4 regions of the Paenibacillus sp. W4I10 genome follow, and region 1 is predicted to be linked to each of the others. Evidence: riboswitches for the same ligand, from Rfam matches in the RefSeq annotation. Region 1 holds a riboswitch; each other region holds the start of a gene.

Region 1 (5,038 bases):
GCATTTCAGGTCCCTCAAGCAATATGCTGATATCAACCTCTGGTATGCTCATTTGTAACGTATGTACCCCTCACTTTAATCCCCGATAACAAAGAAAGACCACTACATTTGTCTCCAAATGTGTGATCTTGAATGGCTTCTGGCTTGCTGATATAAGATATCAGGCTCCGAATCTCTGACGATAACCGCACTTTCGACACAACTCTTCCACAGCTTCCCGCCTGGAGAAGCCATATACCAGATTGTTCGCTCGCTCACCCTCAATAATCTCCGAGAATGACTTCTCGTGCACATTACCCAGGTTAATTACACCCTCGCCATCGAGACAGCATGGAACCACCGTTCCATCCACAAGCACAGCTGCCTGACCACGCAATGCATGGCAGAAGCCTTTGCCGTCATCTTCAGGTGCATCCAGACTTGGCCACTGGAACTCATGGTCCTGATTCAGGTATACATTCGGGGCAATTTTGACCCCGCTGCCTGGAACTACTTTTTCCTCAATGCGGAAGTCCAGATTGAATTCACGTTCCAGTACTTCAAGGGTCTCCCGATTTCGATTCATCTGAGCATTTGTGAAGTTATCCTGCGTCAGATTCCACAGTCGGAATGAGATGATGACATTGTGCTTAACGGCCTCGTGTACAAAGGACAAAATGTTGCTCAGGTATCCGTCACGGTCGGTTGAACCTTCATGCCCATCGAAGCTGTGCAGGGAGAAATTCATCTGCCGCAGCGCCGGTTTGCCAAGCAATTTATGCTGAGTCTTGGGCAATAGTGTACCATTCGTTGTAATGTTAACCTTGAGTCCCTTCTCATGTGCGGAATCGAGCAACAGATCTATTTTGGGATGCAACAAGGGTTCGCCTTTGACATGTAGATAAATATGTTTGGTGTGTGGTTTAACTTGTTCCAGTATATTGTTGAAGACTTCAGGGTCAATGAATCCTTTGGCACGCTGCGTCTGCGGACAGAAGCTGCAAGCCAGATTGCAGATACTCGTGATCTCAATATATACTTTTTTGAACGTTTTCAACTCGGGTCCCCATTCTGCCTAGGAGGGAGAACAATCCCACCTGCATTTTGTGATCCGGCCTATACGGGCCATCCCTATTATATCGGGTTCATGAGCCGAGGTAAATCAGAGAACTGGTTTATCTGGTTGTGTCAAAATGATTTGGCTAGTGCCAAATTAACAGATTCAATCGCATGAATACGTGTTGTATCAAATAATGGAACTTCTGAATCCTCTACTTTTACTAATAATCCAATTTCGGTGCAACCTAATATGATCCCCTCAGCTCCATCATCAACTAGCCTTTGGATCACCTTTTTATAATAATCCCTTGATAAGGGCTCAATTTTCCCTAAACATAATTCCTCATATATTATTTTATTGATAACTTTTCTATCCTCTTCATTCGGTATCAAAACCTTAATACCATTAAATTCAATTCGTTTTTTATAAAAGTCTTGTTCCATCGTATATTTAGTGCCAAGTAAACCAACCGTACTTATTTTGGACTTATGAATTTGATTTGCTGTTGAATCAGCAATATGTACAATGGGTAAACGCACTTTTTCTTCAATATGTTTAATCACTTTATGCATCGTATTTGTACAAATTACAATCATTTCTGCTCCTGCCTTTTCCAAAGACTGAGCAGCATTCCCTAATAATTCACCAGCACTTTCCCAATCACCTTCAGCTTGATAACGCTCGATTTCTTCAAAATCCACGCTATATAAAATGCATTTGGCTGAATGCAATCCTCCCAATTTTTTTTTCACTTCTTCATTAATAATTCGATAATATTCTAACGATGACTCCCAGCTCATTCCACCAATAAGACCAATCGTTTTCATATACACTCCCCCTTCCATTTAATACATTCCGAAAGCAGTATATAGAAATTTAATAGATATTGTACCGTATCTATCTGATTAAATAAACCTGCCCCAGTAAGAGGAATAGAGGGACCTGGAGCAATTCCGGCAACGGATTATTGATTATTGCTTCTACCCGAATGATCTGGCTGTACAATCCGAATAATCTGACCGGACCATTTTCACGGCTGCTTGGTTTACTCAATCATATTCCCTCCCATGTCGTAATTGTCTTGGACGAAGCGTATTATGAATCCGCGGAAAGCCAAGATCAGTACTCACATTCTTTCCGAGCGCCCCCTTTACATTCCACTTGCATGTGATATATGCTGAACACACAACTGCATATCTTGAACATTGCACTAGGGGAGCCTTACGGCTGAGACGAATCGAATGATTCGGACCCTTTGAACCTGATCTGGATCATACCAGCGGAGGGAAGTGGAGCGGCCTTTCAGTAAGCGGATTTTTTCATGTTGATGATGAAATTTAATGTGAATTGAACTTACAGACCCACTCATTTCTCCGGAAATGGGTGGGTCTTTTTCGCGTTCTGCGGGCAGATCAGAAGGTGTAATTAAAGATCCCGCAGTTTGAAGTTGAATTTGGAATAACAAGGGGGAACCGAACGAGATGGATAATAACATAACCATTCACAACATGAGCTACGCTTTCCCGGGAAAAAGGGATTCCCCCGTGCTCTCCAATGTGTCGATGCGTGTAGCCAACGGCGAATTCGTCTCGCTCATCGGCTCCAGCGGCTCCGGTAAAAGCACCCTTTTCAAGCTGCTGGCAGGCCTGCTTGAGCCAACCCACGGAACCATAGAAATTCCTTGGGTCCCTGAAGGAAAGCGACTGGGGCAGGTGGCCTACATGCCACAAAAGGACCTCCTGTTATCCTGGCGAACCGTCATGGAGAATTGCATGCTCCCCGCTGAACTTGCTCCAGAGCGGCAGGATAAGGGAAGAATTCGCGCGGACATTCTGGCTGGGCTCGACAGATTTGGCCTATCCGGCTACGCGAATGCTTACCCAGACGAGCTGTCGGGTGGCATGCGCCAGCGTGTCGCGCTGCTTCGTACTTTGCTGACAGGTGGCCAACTCATGCTGCTGGATGAACCATTCGGCGCACTCGATGCCTTAACCAAACGGGAGATGCATCGCTGGTTGTTGGAACTGTGGGAGGGCTTTGGCAAAACCGTGTTGTTCATAACGCATGACATTGAAGAGGCGCTGCTGCTCAGTGATCGGATTATCCTGTTAACTCCGGGGCGCCAAGGCCAACAGCTACAGGATTTGACGGTACCTTTGCCACGTCCAAGACATTCGGACATGATCTACGAACCGACACTCGTTCAGATGAGACGACGACTGGAGGAACAATTGCATGCGAGAAGGTAACTTGGGAGACTGCATGAAGGATAGCGTAAGGCGTTGGCTTGCCCGTTATGGTCTGTTTCTTTGGCTCCTGCTCTTGCTGCTTGTCTTCTGGGAGTGGATTGTGCGTATGGAATGGGTGCCCTCCTTCATCATTCCAGCCCCAACGGCGATTGCCAGCTCCCTGTATGAGCATCGCAACCTCCTGCTGGCTACACATCTGCCTGCTACCTTAATGGAGGTTGTTGTTGGTTTTGGCTTGTCCATTGGTGCCGGAATTGCACTTGCAACTGGTATGCATATGAATCGGTCGATTGAAAAAGCGTTATATCCCTTCATCGTAATCAGTCAGACGATCCCGCTGATTGCCCTGTCCCCCGTCTTCATCCTATGGTTTGGCTACACGCTGTGGAGCAAAGTCGCCGTGGTGTTCCTGATCGCCTTCTTTCCCATTGTGGTCAGCACCTACGATGGACTTCGCCAAGGCGATCCAGAGCAGCGTGAACTGCTGCTCACCATGGGTGCCAGCAAGTGGGATATTTTTTGCAAACTCCAGATTCCACTGGCACTTCCCTCTTTTTTCTCGGGGCTAAAGATGTCTGTGGTGTACTGCGTGGTTGGGGCAACGATTGGCGAATGGCTCGGTGGCAGCAAAGGGCTCGGATACTTCAGCCGCCGCATGTCCAGCAACATGAACACGGATGCGATGTTTGCAGCTATTGTGCTGTTATCCCTGCTGGGGATCGTTTTGTTTGTACTGATTGCCTGGCTGGAGAAACGGTTTAACACACGGTGGCATAGAGGCAAAAGAAAGACTGGATAATCTTCGAGAGTGAACCCGATTTAATGATAGGAAGTATGATTTCCAAACACTTTTTTCACATATCAGCAATTATGTTTCAGTCATCACGTTGCCCGTTAACATGCTGCTGTCCATTTTCTACAAACCCAAACGATGAAATGAGGAACTTCATTTATGACTAACAAAGGTATATACTCCCTGCTTCCCATCATGCTCATTAGCCTTTTGCTGATAGTCAGTGGATGCAGCACCACGAATACCAGCAATAACACGCCAACAACAGACTCTGCAACCAATGCACAACAAACAGACAAGTCTGCAACCGAACCAGCATCAGACGCCAAAGATAAACTGTCCATCATGCTCGACTGGTACCCGAATGCAGTACACTCCTTCATCTATGTGGCTCAGGAAAAAGGGTACTTCGCAGACCAAGGTCTGGATGTCGAAATTCAGATGCCTGCGGATACCAATGATTCACTCAAACTTGTTGCTGCCGGTAAAATTGATCTGGCTCTAAGCTACCAGCCCCAAATCTTGCTCGCGCGTGGCGAGAACATTCCTGTACGATCCATTGCTGCTGTTGTTCGGCATCCACTTGTGCATCTGTTAACCGAAGCAAATGGCAACGTGAGTTCACCCAAAGATCTTGACGGTAAAACTGTCAGTTATTCTTCGATTCCACTGTATGAAGCGATGGTACGTACAATGATTAGCCATGATGGCGGCAATCCCGATAACATGAATCTGGTTGACGTTGGATTCGATCTGATTCCTTCACTGGCTTCCGGACAGGCGGATGCAATTATGGGTGGTTTTATTAACCATGAACAATTGATTCTCGAGAAAGAAGGCCATGCCATGAAATCGATTAACCCTGTCGACTATGGTGTGCCTGATTATTATGAATTGGTCCTGACCGCAAGTGAAGCTGGCATTGAAGCAAAAAAAGACCAACTTACCCGGTTCGTC
Region 2 (5,038 bases), 450 kb from region 1:
TGCATCCAGCGCGCTGAAAGGTTCGTCCAGCAGCATGAGTTCCTGCGGACTGAGCAGGGCGCGCAAAAATGCAGCACGCTGCTGCATTCCGCCCGACAGCATATGAGGATAGGCTTGCTCGAATCCGGCAAGACCCACGCTGCTTAACCACTTACGAGCTTCTGCAAGTGCTTCAGCCCGAGGGGGAGTGCTTGAAGCTACTTCACCAGCAAGCAGTACATTGTCTTCAATGGTGCGCCACGGGAAAAGAGCGGGCTGTTGTGGCATATAACTAATCTTGCCACGCTGTCCCGTTACATTCTGACCGTTCATAAGCACTTGGCCTTCCTGTGGCTTCAGCAGACCGCCGATGATATGGAACAGGGTGCTTTTCCCACAGCCAGAAGGTCCAACGATAGCAACAAACTCGCCTTGCTCCACAGTCAGGGACAGGCCGTTCAGAACCGGTAACCTGCTCCGCCGTTCACGGAATGATGCATGAACATTAACAACGTCCAGTGCAGGTGGAACCGGAGCAGGAGTCGTGTTGGCAGGTCGATCAGGCTTAACTGGGTGGAGTTTTTCACCGTGCTTTTGCTCCATTACACTTGCTCCTCGTCCAGGCTGGACTTGTTCGTCCTGTTGCCGATTCATATGGTCATCACTTCCTAATATACAGATTACATTACATGCTTTACTACCGCTTCTGTGGCCGCCAGCGCACGAGCAGCTTCTCCAGAAGGGCAATGAACAGGAAGAGCAGCAAGCTGAGCGCGACAATAATCATGATCGCCACGAATAGGCGGTCCGTACGATAAGCCGACTTTTGCAGCATCATATAATAACCAATACCCTTGTCTGCGCCAATCCATTCGGCGATGATGGCACCCATCACGCTATAGGTAGCAGCGATTTTGACACCGGAGAACACGGATGGCAGCGCATGGGGAAGCTCCAGCTTCCAGAAGATATGATGACGTTTCGCACCAGCCATGCGCATATAGTTCATCATCGCTGCATCTGTACGGGTCAAGCCGTCCATGGCTGCCACTGCAACGGGGAAGAAGCAGACGAGGATGATGGTAATCAGCTTGGGCAACAGCCCGAATCCGAACCAGATTAACAGGAGCGGCGCGAGCGCGATGGTTGGGATATTTTGACTAAGAATAAGTAAAGGGTACAGGGCCGACTTGAGAAAAGGAACCAAATGCAGCACCATTGCAATCAGTAATCCGACCGCTGTTCCAGCGGCGAATCCGATAAGCGTTAACTGAATGGTTGCGGAAGCGTGCATGCCAAGCCGTTCGGCCTGAGTTGCCGCTTCGCGGGCGATATCGGACGGTGCAGGCAGCATCCATTTCTCAATATGGAAGAGGGAGACGGCTCCCTGCCATATCGCTATAAAGAGAATAACCGCCACAATGGGCGGCCATACACTTTTGAAATAGGTATGCATTAGCGATACTTCTCCGTCAGGGTATCCATGCTTAAGCCAGTAGGGCTATGGGCGATTTTGATCTGGGAGATGATGCTTGGACTGCCAGCCTCCACGAGTACCTCGTGCATTTTACGGACAACCTCCAGCAGTTCCTCCAGTTCCCCCTCTATCGTGGTGTCGAGCGCGTTCACCTGATATTTCAGGCCGGATTGCTGAATAACTTCAATGGCGCGATCTACGTAAGGATAAGAGTTCTCGCCATTTGGCGTTTTCGGAATAACCTGAATGCTAAGTAATGTGCTTGCCATGAGAGATCACGGCTCCTTTCGTGATATATAAAATGAACCAATGACTGTTACACTTGCCACTTCGATGACAGAATAACCTTCCAATCGCTGTTATCCCCAGATTTTTTTGATTCCCTTTCTCTAAGGGAAAATCCGGTGATAAAGGCGACCGCTTCGCTTTTTCACGTTATTTCTGTCCTCTCCGTCCTCGTGTAAATATTAAGTTCGTTTTATATGAGAAATTTTATTGGGGTAAAAACTCGTTTGTGTATGCCTTGCTCACATCGATCTGTTCATCCAGCAGTTTTTTGCTAAACATCCAGTCGGTGTAGTTCTGCCACACTTCCTGTTTTTGTTCTCCCCAGCGCGGGGCGTCATCCGTGTACTTTGGACTAAGCCATTTCTGGCTTGCCAGTACCAAGTCTTTATCCAGATCCGGGACGGCCTTGATCAGAATATTCGCTGCGTCTTCGGGATGATCAATTGCGTATTGATATCCTTCTGAAGTGGCTTTCAGGAATGCTTTCACCAACTCAGGGTCGTTCTGAATCGTCTGCTCGTTTGTTACGAGGACAGGCGTGTAGTAATCCAATGCATCTGAATAATCCTTCACATACAACATGTCGATGGGTTCCCCGCGCAGTTCGGCTTCAATACCCGTCCAGGCGTAGAAAATCCACGCGAAATCAATGTCTCGTTTCACTGCGGTGAAAAAGTCAGCGTCACCCATGTTAATGTTTTTCACTTTGGATACATCGGCTCCGTCGCCTTCCATAATGGATTGCATCACGGCTTCTTCGACTGGGGAACCCCAACCGCCATAGGTTTTACCTTCAAAATCTTTCGGTGACTTGATATTCCGATCCGCCGGAGCAGCGAAACCAGATGTATTATGCTGAATAACTGCTGCGATGGAGACCAATGGAACACCCTGTGTGCGGGCTTGAGTTACACTCTCCTGATAACTTACGCCAAAAGGCACTTCATTCGAGGCAACCATTGTATCTGCGCCACCGGCACCTGGTTGTACAATCTCTACATTCAAGCCCTCAGCCTTGTAAAAACCTTGATCCACAGCCGCATACAGGCCGGTATGATTCGTATTTGGTGTCCAGTCGAGCACCACTTTAATATCTTTCAGGGCGGCAGTATCACCTTCGTTGCTACTTTCCGTATTTGTGTTGCCGTTCTGCCCAGCTGGGGCAGCTTCTTTGCCACCACATGCGGCTACAGTCACCATAAGCACGCATAAGAGCAACAATCCCATCGTTTTACGCCATTTCATCTGTGGTTCTCTCCTTCGGTATGTCCGGCCGATTGGCACGGGGTACTCCTTGGCTTCATATCCAATCATCTTGCATAAATCGACAGATTTATACCAGTTGAGATCTGGATAACGTCACTTTTTTAGCTCTCTGGCTATATAAAAGAACATTAAAAAAGCGTCCCGTAATCCGGGACGCGTGCAGGCGTTAGAGAGGTGGCGTTCAGCATAGGGCTGTGCCATTTCGATATACTCCGATTCCTACGCTGGCATGATCCAGATCAGGTCTAAGGGTTAGTATCTTGGTGGGATACACTCTCAGCCGGCCAATTCCGACTCCCCTGGGAAACTATGAAGTTACGGGCATTACTAGGTGTAATTATAGGCCAGCGGGTGGAACGTGTCCAGTCAGGAACTGGATGGGGACACGTATGAACTTATCAAACAGGCCGTTATACATATGTATAACAGCCTGAATAATTATCGTGGCGAATCATATAAGGAAATCTGGCTGAGTGCAAAAGCATCGGATTTTGGTTCATAGCCTACCTGTTTCTGAGTGGTTTCCAGATTCAATCGTTTAAACCGGTTATTCGAGATCCCATGCAGTATGGTGAAGGGTTCCAGATCGGTAGTTGTAATTGCTTTGAGCATCAAATCACACAAGTCAGCCGGACTAATATACGCGCTTATATCCCTTGCCTCCAGCGCTGGTCCGTCCGGTTGAAAATCATCATATGCACCTATACGTATTGCTACACTTTGTAAACCTTCGGTATACGCAAAATAGGAAGCGAGCGATTCTCCAAAACATTTGCTAACCCCGTACAAATTCCGTGGGCGTGTTGGCATGTCCGGGTAGACTTGAGCATCAATGGGATACCCCTCAATCGTCTGTGCACTGCTTGCAAGAATGACTCTTCGTACACCTTGGTCTTTAGCTGCACGGAATACATTAAATGTACCTTTGATATTGATGTCCAACAACGATTCATAAAATCCGGCATTCGGGGAAGGATCTCCCGCCAGATGTACAACTACATCCATGCCTTCGCAAGCATGCTGACAGGCTTCGGGATCTGTCACATCCAATGTCATGATCTCATGGCCGGTCCCTTGATACGTATGCAGTCTGTCGATATTCAAATCCGTTAGTCGCAGGTGATATGCTTCTGACAAGTGTTGGGACAAGTCACGGCCAATTTTCCCGGCTGCGCCGGTAATTAAAATGTTCATACATCAACTCCTATTCTTAGCGCTGGAAGAACTCAATCCATTCCTTTTCAGGTCCATAGATGAAGAAATAGCGGTAACCGTTAGGCAGTGTAATAATCTCTCCATCAATAAATTCGGCTTCGGTGGATTGAATGCGTTTGTACTCAGAATCAAGATCATCCACGTGGATGGCAAAATGGTGCACAGTTCCTTCGGCAGGCAGCTTGTCGCTGTATCCTTGAATTAACTCAATCTCAGTCTCGTTACTTCCATTGAAGCCAAGGAAGGCGAGCTGAATGACCCCGTTGGTATGGGTTACCCGGTCTTTCAATTCAAGACCAACAATCTCCGTATAGAAACGCAGCGTGGTCTCCAGATCACGAACGGCAATACCGACGTGGTCAATGCGTTTTTGAAAACTCATAATCCAAATCCTCCTTATGTAGTGAGTGTTTATACCATATTAAGGGATATCATAGGGCTGTACTACATGGTTGTCAAATCCAGTTTTAATTCGGAAAAACCACAATTGTTCACAGAATGTTCACTTATGTAGAGGGTTTCGTCATCTCTATAATTACGAAGGTAAACGGAGAGGATGAGAGAATTGCCAACAAGCAAGAAGGAACAAATTATTTTCGGATTAATGGTGTGTACAGGAATGGTCTTGGTCATGATGTTCTTCAATCTATGGCACAGTGGGCTACTCGGCAAGATGTCCCCGCTTGAAATACTGCTTCAATTCATATTATGTTTTGTCATCGCGTTTCTGGTGGAGTCATTCATTGTCGGACCTGTAGCGAGAAAGATTGCTTTTTCCTTGCCCTTTGACAAGTCCAACAAGATTTTGGGTGT
Region 3 (5,038 bases), 3.1 Mb from region 1:
ATAATTGCTGCCGCTGCAGGTTACTCCACTCCACATAATCACGATCCACAATCGTTAAGTGTCCGACTCCTGAACGAACTAACGTTTCTGCAATTCCTGTTCCGAGTGCGCCAGCACCTACAATTAAAACTCTGCTGCCCTTTAATCTGGCCTGGCCTTCCTTGCCAAGTGGCGCGTACCGTTCCTGTCTGGAATAACGATCGGCCTGCTCGGAAGATGTTATTTGATCTGTCATGTATGAACCATTCCTTCCACCGGACTACTGGCTGCTGCATAACGCTTTACGGGAATCATGCCTGCCTCATATGCCAATCTACCCGCTTCTACCCCCAATCGCATCGCTTTAGCCATGCTCACTGGATCCCCTGATCCGGATACGGCTGTATTTAACAATACGCCATCTGCACCAAGTTCCATCGCATAAGCAGCATCTTTTGGGGAGCGCAACCCTGCATCCACAATCACAGGCACAACGGCCTGCTCAATGATGATCTCAAGGTTATAGGGATTGATAATGCCTCTTCCCGCTCCGATGGGAGAAGCGCCAGGCATTACAGCATGTACGCCAAGCGATTGTAGCCTTTTCGCCAGAATGACATCATCTGAAATATAAGGCAATACTGTGAAGCCCTTTTCAAGCAAAATTTCGCAAGCCTTGTACGTTTCAATCGGATCTGGGAGTAACGTAATTCCATCTCCGATGACTTCGACTTTTATCATATCACAAAGTCCTGAAGCCCGCGCAAGCTCGGCAATCCGCACCGCCTCTTCCGCATTTGAAGCTCCAGCCGTATTCGGAAGAAGAGTGTATTTGTCCAGATCCAACGTATCCAGGAAATGCTTCTGGTTACGTTCCTCCAGATTCAGACGACGAACAGCAAAGGTTAAAACTTCCGTTTCAGATGCTTCCACAGCCTGACTTTGCACTTCCAGATCCGAAAACTTGCCTGTTCCGAGCAACAATCTGGACTCAAACGTATATTTACCAATGTTCAACATCATCAACCGCCTCCTACAAAATGTACAATCTCAATTCGATCGCCTTCTCTTAATGCAGTCGTTTCATGATACTCACGGGTTAAAATATGCTTGTTCAGCTCTACAACTACAGTCTTGACTTGCAGATCAAAAGATTTAAGCAGTTTATCCACACGATTCAATCTGTCTTCAATCTCCATCCGTTGACCATTAACGATGATATTCACTGCACCACTCCCTTTCTGTTCAATCGCTCCGGACTCAGCGCCTCAATTCCGAGTTCTTCTGAGCTTTTGCCAGCGAGCAACTCAGCGATAAGCCTGCCTGTTATCGCACTAAGCAAGATACCGTTGCGGTAATGCCCAAAGGCGGCGAACAGCCCGGGTATACTCTTGCAAGCACCTACATAAGGCAATCCATCTGGAGTTGCTGGTCTCACGCCTGCCCACGCTCGTATAAATTGTGCTTCTTTCATCCCAGGCACCCAGTGGGTAGCCGCTGTTAGCAGCTTCTGAACACCCTGTACAGAAACGTTCAAATCCGTTCTGCCTGGCAGACTGGTTGCCCCAAGCCAAACTTCACCATTGGCTTTGGGAACAATATAGATATCCTCTGCATACACCGTTCTGTCAGGTCTGTACCCTGCATGTTCATCTGAGAACTGAACGGCGGCTATTTCACCTTTCACCGACCACACGGGCAAGCTCAGATTTACATGTCTCATCAACTCTTCACTCTGTAATCCAGCCGCTATAATGACATGTTTGCATTTCATCTCACCGATCGATGTGGTGATCCCCTGCACGCCGTGTTCGTTTGCTTGCACACGTATATCCTGTATGTCCTCCATAACCCGTGCTCCCAATGTTTGAGCGGATTCGGCGTATGCCTTCGTTAGATGGACTGGAAGGATTTCACTCTCGTAAGGTCTGTAATAGGCTCCATACGTATCTCTGTTGAGCCATGATGCCTCATGTTGTACAACGGAACGATCCCACCACACCTCATCAGCAGAAGCAGACAAAGCAAACTTCCGATTGTCCTTATAACTACTTAATTCACTGTATGAACGAAAAGGAGTTAGGAATCCCTGGCGTTGCAGACCAGTCTCTACCTCACTGAGTGTAGCCATTAGCACTTGTTGCTCGATAAGTAATTGTCTACTCTGCCTGGCAAGCTTAGCCATCAAAGGATGAGCAAAATCCTCACTATCTGCCGCCAGCATTCCAGCCGCCGCGCAAGACGTGCCTCCTGCAATCGCCGAACGCTCAAGCAACAGCACATCCTGTCCACGGGAAGCAAGCTCATACGCAATGGCACATCCAACAACGCCTCCTCCTACAATAATCGTTTCTGCATGAATTTTATCCGGTTTATCAGTAACGATCTCTTTCATCCTCTCATCTCCTTGATTCAGCGCCTCAGAATTTCTGTAGCAACGATAGCCTGCTTTAATAATGCAGCCGCCCGATCCGGGGAATCGCTCGCCCATACATTCGAGATCAAAGCGACTCCCTGTGCGCCTGCGGAGCGAATCGCGTGAATGTTTCCCGGCTCAATGCCCCCGATCGCAATGACAGGAATGGAGACACCCCTGCACACTTCAGCCAGAGCATATAATCCTCTTGGTTCAAGACCAGGCTTACTGTTGGTTGAGTAGACATGCCCGAAGAAAAGGTAATCGGCTCCCCGTTCTTCAGCGATTTTTGCCTCATCGATTGAATGAACAGATACACCCAGACGAAGGCGCTGCACATTGCTTTTAACAGCAGGGTTATAGTTTCGTATCGCATCTTGCCCCCAATGTACACCGCCATAGATGTCATTCTGTGAAGGCAGCTCTGAACCATTGATAACGATGCGACAAGATGGAACGCCAACGCTACGCAGACTTTCAGCCCAACCAATCTTGTCTTGCCATGTGAGTTGTTTTTCTCGTATGTGAATATAGTCCACCCAAGACCAAACGTCCTTTGCAGCTTTTACAAAAGATGCTTGATCCCCTGCACCCGTAGATACAACATGCAATTCAAATGATTCGTGAACATGTTCATGAGAAATTACCGTACTGTTCATCTCCTTCCAGGCGTGAATGCTATGAAAAATACAAAAAAGCCACTCCCGTAGGGGAGTGGCTGCGTATTAATTATAGGACCAGATGACTGACTGAAGCATACAGTTCATTTCGTGCAATAAAGCTATAGACCTTATAGCCTTAACGTTATACACGCAACTGCATGTTTCAATTCGTTAAGCAGACGGTTGAAATCCTTTCGAATTGCCGTTGCTCACGTCATTCACTGAAACGCGCTCGCCACTTCCCTACGCTGGTATGATCCAGATCAGGTGCAAAGGGTCCGGAATCGCATTCTTCCATCTCAGCCGCATCGTGCGGCCCCCCTAGTGTTCATATGAAGTTGTAGCCTATGTTACCATAGACGGATTTTTTTGTCACCGTCATTTCTGTTAAACATTGTCTTGAATCGTCTAGTTTTTCTCAGACCACTCTTCGACATTCCATGTTTTGGTAACCCAACCCTCGTAGAAATCAGGTTCATGAGATACCAGTAACACCGTTCCCTTGAATTCTTGCAAAGCACGCTGTAACTCCGCTTTAGCTGTGACATCGAGATGGTTTGTCGGCTCATCGAATAAAATCCAGTTGCTTTCACGCATCAAGAGTTTGCATAAACGAACCTTGGCTTGCTCTCCACCACTCAGCATGTTAAGAGGACGGGTAATGTGCTCATTTTTCAACCCACAGCGAGCGAGATGACCCCGGACCTCATTCTGGGTCAAATGTGAAAATTCATTCCAGACATCCTCAATGGGCGTGATATTCCCAGCACGAACTTCCTGCTCAAAATAGGCCGTTTCGAGATAATCTCCCAAAAAGGTCTTTCCACTGAGTGGAGATATTTTTCCCAGGATGGTTTTCAACAGCGTCGATTTACCGACACCATTACAACCTACGATGGCAATTTTCTCACCACGTTCAATTGTCATCGTCATTTTGGGCAGCAAAGGATACGTATATCCAATTTCGAAATCAATACCCTCAAAGACCGTTTTGCTACTCGCGCGGGCATCCTTGAATTTGAACGTTGGTTTAGCCGCCTCATCTGGACGATCAATACGTTCAATTCTGTCCAGCTGTTTCTCCCGGCTCTTCGCTCGACCTGAAGTTGAAGCACGTGCCTTGTTACGCTGAATGAAATCTTCCTGCTTCTTGATGTACTCTTGCTGCTTCTCGTATGCATCAATATGCTGGGCTTTATTCATATCAGCCATCTCAAGGAACTTGTTATAGTTCGCTGCATATCTCGTTAATTTGGCAAATTCCAAATGATAAATGACATTTACGACTTCATTCATGAATTCCGTGTCATGGGAGATTAAGAGAAACGCATGCGGATAGTCCTTCAGGTAACGTGACAGCCATTCAATATGCTCTACATCCAGATAGTTAGTCGGCTCATCTAGCAAAAGAGCTGTAGGTTTCTCGAGCAGAAGCTTGGCAAGAAGCACCTTGGTACGTTGTCCACCACTTAGAGCTGCGACATCTCGATCAAGACCAATTGCGGACAAACCAAGACCATTGGCCATCTCTTCCACTTTTACGTCAATCAGATAAAAGTCGCCCTGTTCCAGTTGTTCCTGAATATCGCCCATCTCTTCCAGCAACTGCTCCAGCTTATCTGGATCTGCATCTGCCATCTGGTCCGTAATATTCATCATTTCTTTTTCCAATTCAAGCAACGGAAGGAATGCATCCTTAAGCACGTCACGAATGGTTTTGCCTGGCGTAAGCTTCGTGTGCTGATCCAGATATCCATAACGGACCTTAGGTGTCCATTCCACTTTCCCACTATCTTTAAGCAATTTACCAGTAAGGATATTCATTAATGTGGATTTACCCACACCATTGGCACCAACAAGTCCTACGCGCTCTCCGGCAAGTAAACGAAACGATACATTTTTAAATAACGTGCGATCTCCAAAATTGTGACTTACGTTCTCTACTGACAATAAACTCATAAGATGAGGTTGCTCCTATCTA
Region 4 (5,038 bases), 220 kb from region 1:
ACGTTTCCCAGACAGCTCAGACGGAAGCGGTGTGCATCCCAGGGACATTTGAGTTGATCATGCGTGGAGATCAGCAAGGGTATCTCGAAGCGGTACGTGAAGGCTTACAGCAGATTGCTGAGCAGTATCCGGGTAAAAGGGTAGTTGCAGCCCAACTATCTATGGCTCCCGCAGCTGCACAGGTTACAGCAGACACAGGCATTGCGATCCATAGTCCGCTGGCATTGCTTGCGGAGTATTTGGAGAAGAATTTGGGTGTGGTTCGACAGTAGTAGCGGATTTGGAGTGACATATTACACTCACTAAAAAAATGTGAACCTACTATATTGGCTCCTTTTGCAAAATAAAAACGCTCTCGAAGAAGGGCATTTCAAATGGTATAATCACTATGTACAGCCAATTTGTGGTGGGAAATAGGCTTGCCTCCAGTGGGAGGTGATCCTATGAACTTCTCTTTTAACGACGTAATCGTGTTTGCGATGTTAATTATTGCGCTCCTGACATACATCGATCGTAAAAAGAAGTGACCCGCCACAGGTTGACGGCCTGACGGGTCACTTCATCTGAACTTGCTGCACTCGGAGGAATACCCACCGCAAATGCTGTGCAGGAGTAGCCATTGGCCTGGCTACTCTTATTGGTGTGTACTTACATTCATTTTATTAAACATCTGCTAGACAATCAACCATAATGCTGATAAAAAGTATCAGGAAGCTGATCAATAAGATGAAGAAGACGACATGATAGCAGTATTCTCACCTTCAAACGATGTCAGACTGCCCAGCTTGCGCTGTAACGGCGCCTAGGACCGTGTCCGATATTCCTCGGCCTTTTCCTGCATGCCCGCTGCTACAGCCTCATTCTCGGACAATCCCTTATCCGCCGCAAAGGCCCGAATGTCCTGCGTGATGCGCATACTACAGAACTTTGGTCCGCACATGGAGCAGAAATGAGCTTCTTTGGCTCCTTCTGCTGGCAGCGTCTCATCATGGTAGGACAGCGCACGTTCAGGGTCCAATGACAGGTTGAACTGGTCACGCCAGCGGAACTCGAAGCGTGCCTTGGACAATGCGTCATCCCGGCGTTGAGCACGTGGATGGCCTTTCGCCAGATCGGCGGCGTGGGCCGCGATCTTGTAGGCGATAACCCCTTCGCGCACATCATCCTTGTTGGGCAGGCCCAAATGTTCTTTTGGCGTAACATAACAGAGCATCGAGGTGCCGAACCAGCCAATCATAGCCGCACCAATGGCGGATGTGATGTGATCGTAACCCGGGGCAATGTCGGTCGTTAGCGGTCCCAGCGTATAGAACGGCGCCTCTTGGCAAATCTCCATCTGCAAGTCCACATTCTCTTTGATCTTATGCATCGGCACGTGACCCGGGCCTTCGATCATCACCTGCACATCATGTTTCCATGCGATCTGCGTCAGTTCCCCAAGCGTAGCCAGTTCTGCCATCTGAGCTTCGTCATTGGCATCGTAGATACTGCCTGGACGAAGTCCATCTCCTAGCGAAAACGCCACATCATACCTTTTCATAATCTCGCAGATTTCTTCAAAATGGGTGTACAAAAAATTCTCCTGATGATGCGCAAGGCACCATGCTGCCATAATGGACCCACCGCGAGACACAATGCCTGTCATCCGCTTGGCGGTCATCGGGATATAACGCAGCAGCACGCCTGCATGAATCGTAAAGTAGTCCACGCCCTGCTCTGCCTGCTCTATGAGCGTGTCACGGTATAACTCCCAGGTCAGCGCTTCCGCTTCGCCATTCACCTTCTCCAGCGCTTGATACAGCGGTACCGTACCAATCGGCACAGGAGAATTACGGATGATCCATTCCCGGGTGGTATGAATGTTTTTGCCTGTGGACAGATCCATCACGGTATCCGATCCCCAGCGTACTGCCCAAGTCATCTTCTCCACCTCTTCCTCGATGGAAGAGGATACGGCAGAGTTCCCTATGTTGGCATTGATCTTCACGTGAAAATGACGACCGATCAACATCGGCTCACTCTCCGGGTGATTGATGTTGGATGGCAGAATGGCCCGTCCACTCGCCAGCTCCTGCCTCACAAATTCCGGTTCCACGCCTTCACGAATGGCGGCGAATTCCATCTCTGCCGTGATGACTCCCTGTCTCGCGTAGTGCATCTGGGTCACACAGCGTCCTGTCTGTGCTCGCAGCGGTTTGCCACGTAATCCGGGATACTCTTCGGCGCCGGCTCTCTTCCCTCCAGGCTTCAGTCCGTTATCCTCCGGTTTAACCGTACGGCCCTGATAAGCTTCGACATCGCCACGCTCTGTGATCCAACGGGTGCGCAGGGCTGGCAGACCTGCACGGATATCCGCATGAAATGCGGGATCGGTCATAGGGCCGCTCGTATCGTAGACACGCAGCGGTTCGTTATGCTCCACCCCTTGGGGAGTATTCGTGTCATGAAGGGCTATCTCACGCTCCGGTACAGCAATGTCCGGCCGTGAGCCCTGAATGTAGACTTTGCGGCTGCCCGGAAAGGGCTGAACCCGTCCGGCCGCTCCTGTTTCTTTTTCCACCTGCTGATCGTTATGTTCCTGTTCCATCGCTTGTTGTCCCGTTTGATTTCCTGTACTCATGTTCGCTTGTCTCCTCCTCAGTGTTCATCGCTTGTTTGGTTGGTATCGTCATTAGCTCACTTACGTACCTGTCCCAAATCATGCAGAGCGCAGAGAAGAAAGAGCGATCCTACGCCAGACCAGGAGAGACACTTTTCATGTACAGTTAACAACAGACCGGAAGTCAGCACAGATCATGGATCTATGGTGACTTCTCTCTCATCATCCATGCCCACTTTCGCAGGTTATTGAAAAAGAAGTCGTTGGAGTACGTGCTATATCGCCCGTTCACTGTATATAAAAAAGCCGGTCCCCGAAGGAACCGACTTTTAATGTCCATCACCAATAATGCACCTTCATGCAGCTCCTTAACGGAGCCCTACAAGGGTCACATCATGTGGTGGTTGTGGTCATATCGCCGATTACTTCCCTACGCTGGTATGATCCAGATCAGGTGCAAAGGGTCCGGAATCTCATGCGATTCCGTCTCAGTCCGGACAGTTCGGACTCCCCCAGTAACGTTAACAAGTTGCGGCACACACATGCCGCCGTTCATATTCAATGAAGCTGGCCCCGCTGGGCCGTCCATTACAGAGTAGCGCAACCGGAACATAAAAACAACCTTTATATTCCAGAACACCAACTCAATTTGGAGAAAAACCTTACATCAGCATCAGGATAACATGAGTCCCATCTGCGTAGCAGCATCCTTCAACACTGGTGCGTATTCATGCAATGTCTCCTGCGAAAGTCGGCTGACAGGTCCCGAGACCGAGAGCGCAGCTGCAATATTGCCTCTGCGATCCATAATCGGCACCGATACCGCCGCAGCTCCCGGCTCACGTTCCTCGTAACTCGTGGCATATCCGTTATCCCGGATGTCTCCCATCTGTGCCAAATACACCGCTGGATCGATAAACACCGGCCATTCCGGCCCGTTCATCAGTTCTTCACGATCCTCGTCCGTGGCAAACGCCATCAAGACTTTGCTGGAAGCGCCCACAGACAGCGGGAGTCTAACACCGACGGGAGCGACTCGGCGAATCGCCTGATCACTTTGCACAGCCTGAATCCGTATCCGTTCACTGCCATCACGCAGGTACAGACTCACGGTCTCCCCCAATCGATCTCTCAGTCGCTCCATCGCAGGCAGCAGCAGAATAGCCGGATCATCACTGCGGGACATATGAGCCGACAGCTCCCAGATTCGGATACCAAGTCGGTACTTCTCTGTTGCTGCATCGCGGATCACGAACCCTCGGTCCTCCAGCGTAGCCATCAAACGATGTACTGTACTTTTGTGCAGGCCGATCTGGCTGGCAATTTCGGTGAGTCCCAGATCACTGCGTGTGGTAAAACATAATAATATATCCAGCGCCCGTTCCACAGCCCGGACGGTTAACTTGCGATCTTCCATGGCATAATGCCCTCCTCATGTTTCATCACATGAAACTTGGTTACATAAATTATATGAGAAACGGTCTCATCTGTAAACCAAAAAGAGCCAAAATCGAAGTAGGCTAACGTGTAAATTTTTCCTTTTTATAAGACTTAATCCCCTGTAATTTACACACTAAGGTAATGTTACCCATATATCTTAAGAACTATATAACAATTGCGTAACAAATGCCCTCAATCAATTGACTTTGACTATACTGGAACATACGATAAAGATATATTACATTAAGATATCGCTCTGAAGCAGGCTCTGAAATCGACGCAATTCTCTTTTCATGTCGTTGTTATCTTCAACTGAACTTCAAAGGAGGGGCATTCATGTATCAAACATCCCAGAGCGAAGCCCCGCTGCAAACAAAAGTGTCCGATCTGCCCTCTTCCCTATCACCGAGGCTGATTCGATTCAAACATATTATCGTAGCGTTGCTGCTCTCCGTTGTATTTTTTCTACTGTTTTGTTTTATTGCACTGCATGGTTACATCGCATGGGTATTATCCAATCCAACGGTAGCACCGGTCTTCTCCAATCCGATGCAGGCCAAGAACATGAAGTACGAAGACATCACGTTCCCGGCAGCAGATGGCAGCCGGACGATGCAGGGTTGGTATATACCTGCTGACAATGCTGCAAGCAAAACGATTATTTTCAGTCACGGCTATGGTGCCAATCGTGAAGAAACATGGGTACCCATGTATGACCTGGCACACTATGCCCATCAACTTGGGTTTAACGTGGTCATGTTCGATTATGGCTTCGCCTCACAGGTGAACAAAGCTGTAGCCACAGGTGGCAAAGCTGAGTCACAGCAATTGCTGGGTGCCATCCAGTTCGCCAAGCAGCGCGGTGCGCAGGAACTGGTTGTCTGGGGTTTCTCCATGGGTGCCGGTACGGCGCTACAAACTGGACTTATTACGAAGGAAGTGGATGCAATGATTCTGGACAGTGCGTTCCTGCTGGAGCCAGATACGCTGTACCACAAC

What was found. Region 1 has a riboswitch for thiamine pyrophosphate ahead of QF049_RS19120 (ABC transporter ATP-binding protein). Riboswitches for the same ligand answer to the same signal wherever they lie in the genome.
Region 2: it holds a riboswitch for thiamine pyrophosphate, as region 1 does, so the genes downstream of both, QF049_RS21090 (ABC transporter substrate-binding protein) here and QF049_RS19120 (ABC transporter ATP-binding protein) in region 1, are expected to answer to the same signal.
Region 3: it holds a riboswitch for thiamine pyrophosphate, as region 1 does, so the genes downstream of both, QF049_RS05415 (thiamine phosphate synthase) here and QF049_RS19120 (ABC transporter ATP-binding protein) in region 1, are expected to answer to the same signal.
Region 4: it holds a riboswitch for thiamine pyrophosphate, as region 1 does, so the genes downstream of both, thiC (phosphomethylpyrimidine synthase ThiC) here and QF049_RS19120 (ABC transporter ATP-binding protein) in region 1, are expected to answer to the same signal.

Annotation. Positions count from the first base shown of each region.
Region 1 covers NZ_JAUSXX010000001.1:4,258,759-4,263,796, forward strand. Annotated here, with positions in the region: gene QF049_RS19105 (radical SAM/SPASM domain-containing protein) at 161-1,036, opposite strand; gene QF049_RS19110 (aspartate/glutamate racemase family protein) at 1,168-1,866, opposite strand; gene QF049_RS19115 (hypothetical protein) at 1,937-2,092, opposite strand; TPP riboswitch at 2,242-2,344, shown strand; gene QF049_RS19120 (ABC transporter ATP-binding protein) at 2,521-3,288, shown strand; gene QF049_RS19125 (ABC transporter permease) at 3,275-4,087, shown strand; gene QF049_RS19130 (ABC transporter substrate-binding protein) at 4,241-5,038, shown strand, end outside.
Region 2 covers NZ_JAUSXX010000001.1:4,709,623-4,714,660, reverse strand. Annotated here, with positions in the region: gene QF049_RS21105 (ABC transporter ATP-binding protein) at 1-633, opposite strand, end outside; gene QF049_RS21100 (ABC transporter permease) at 677-1,435, opposite strand; gene QF049_RS21095 (MTH1187 family thiamine-binding protein) at 1,435-1,725, opposite strand; gene QF049_RS21090 (ABC transporter substrate-binding protein) at 1,949-2,989, opposite strand; TPP riboswitch at 3,209-3,321, opposite strand; gene QF049_RS21085 (NAD-dependent epimerase/dehydratase family protein) at 3,449-4,204, opposite strand; gene QF049_RS21080 (VOC family protein) at 4,221-4,607, opposite strand; gene QF049_RS21075 (DUF2798 domain-containing protein) at 4,782-5,038, shown strand, end outside.
Region 3 covers NZ_JAUSXX010000001.1:1,171,471-1,176,508, reverse strand. Annotated here, with positions in the region: gene QF049_RS05435 (ThiF family adenylyltransferase) at 1-235, opposite strand, end outside; gene QF049_RS05430 (thiazole synthase) at 232-999, opposite strand; gene thiS (sulfur carrier protein ThiS) at 1,002-1,205, opposite strand; gene thiO (glycine oxidase ThiO) at 1,202-2,374, opposite strand; gene QF049_RS05415 (thiamine phosphate synthase) at 2,392-3,054, opposite strand; TPP riboswitch at 3,281-3,390, opposite strand; gene QF049_RS05410 (ABC-F family ATP-binding cassette domain-containing protein) at 3,466-5,016, opposite strand.
Region 4 covers NZ_JAUSXX010000001.1:4,481,669-4,486,706, forward strand. Annotated here, with positions in the region: gene QF049_RS20065 (hypothetical protein) at 1-272, shown strand, start outside; gene thiC (phosphomethylpyrimidine synthase ThiC) at 803-2,587, opposite strand; TPP riboswitch at 3,010-3,123, opposite strand; gene QF049_RS20075 (IclR family transcriptional regulator) at 3,273-4,016, opposite strand; gene QF049_RS20080 (alpha/beta hydrolase) at 4,376-5,038, shown strand, end outside.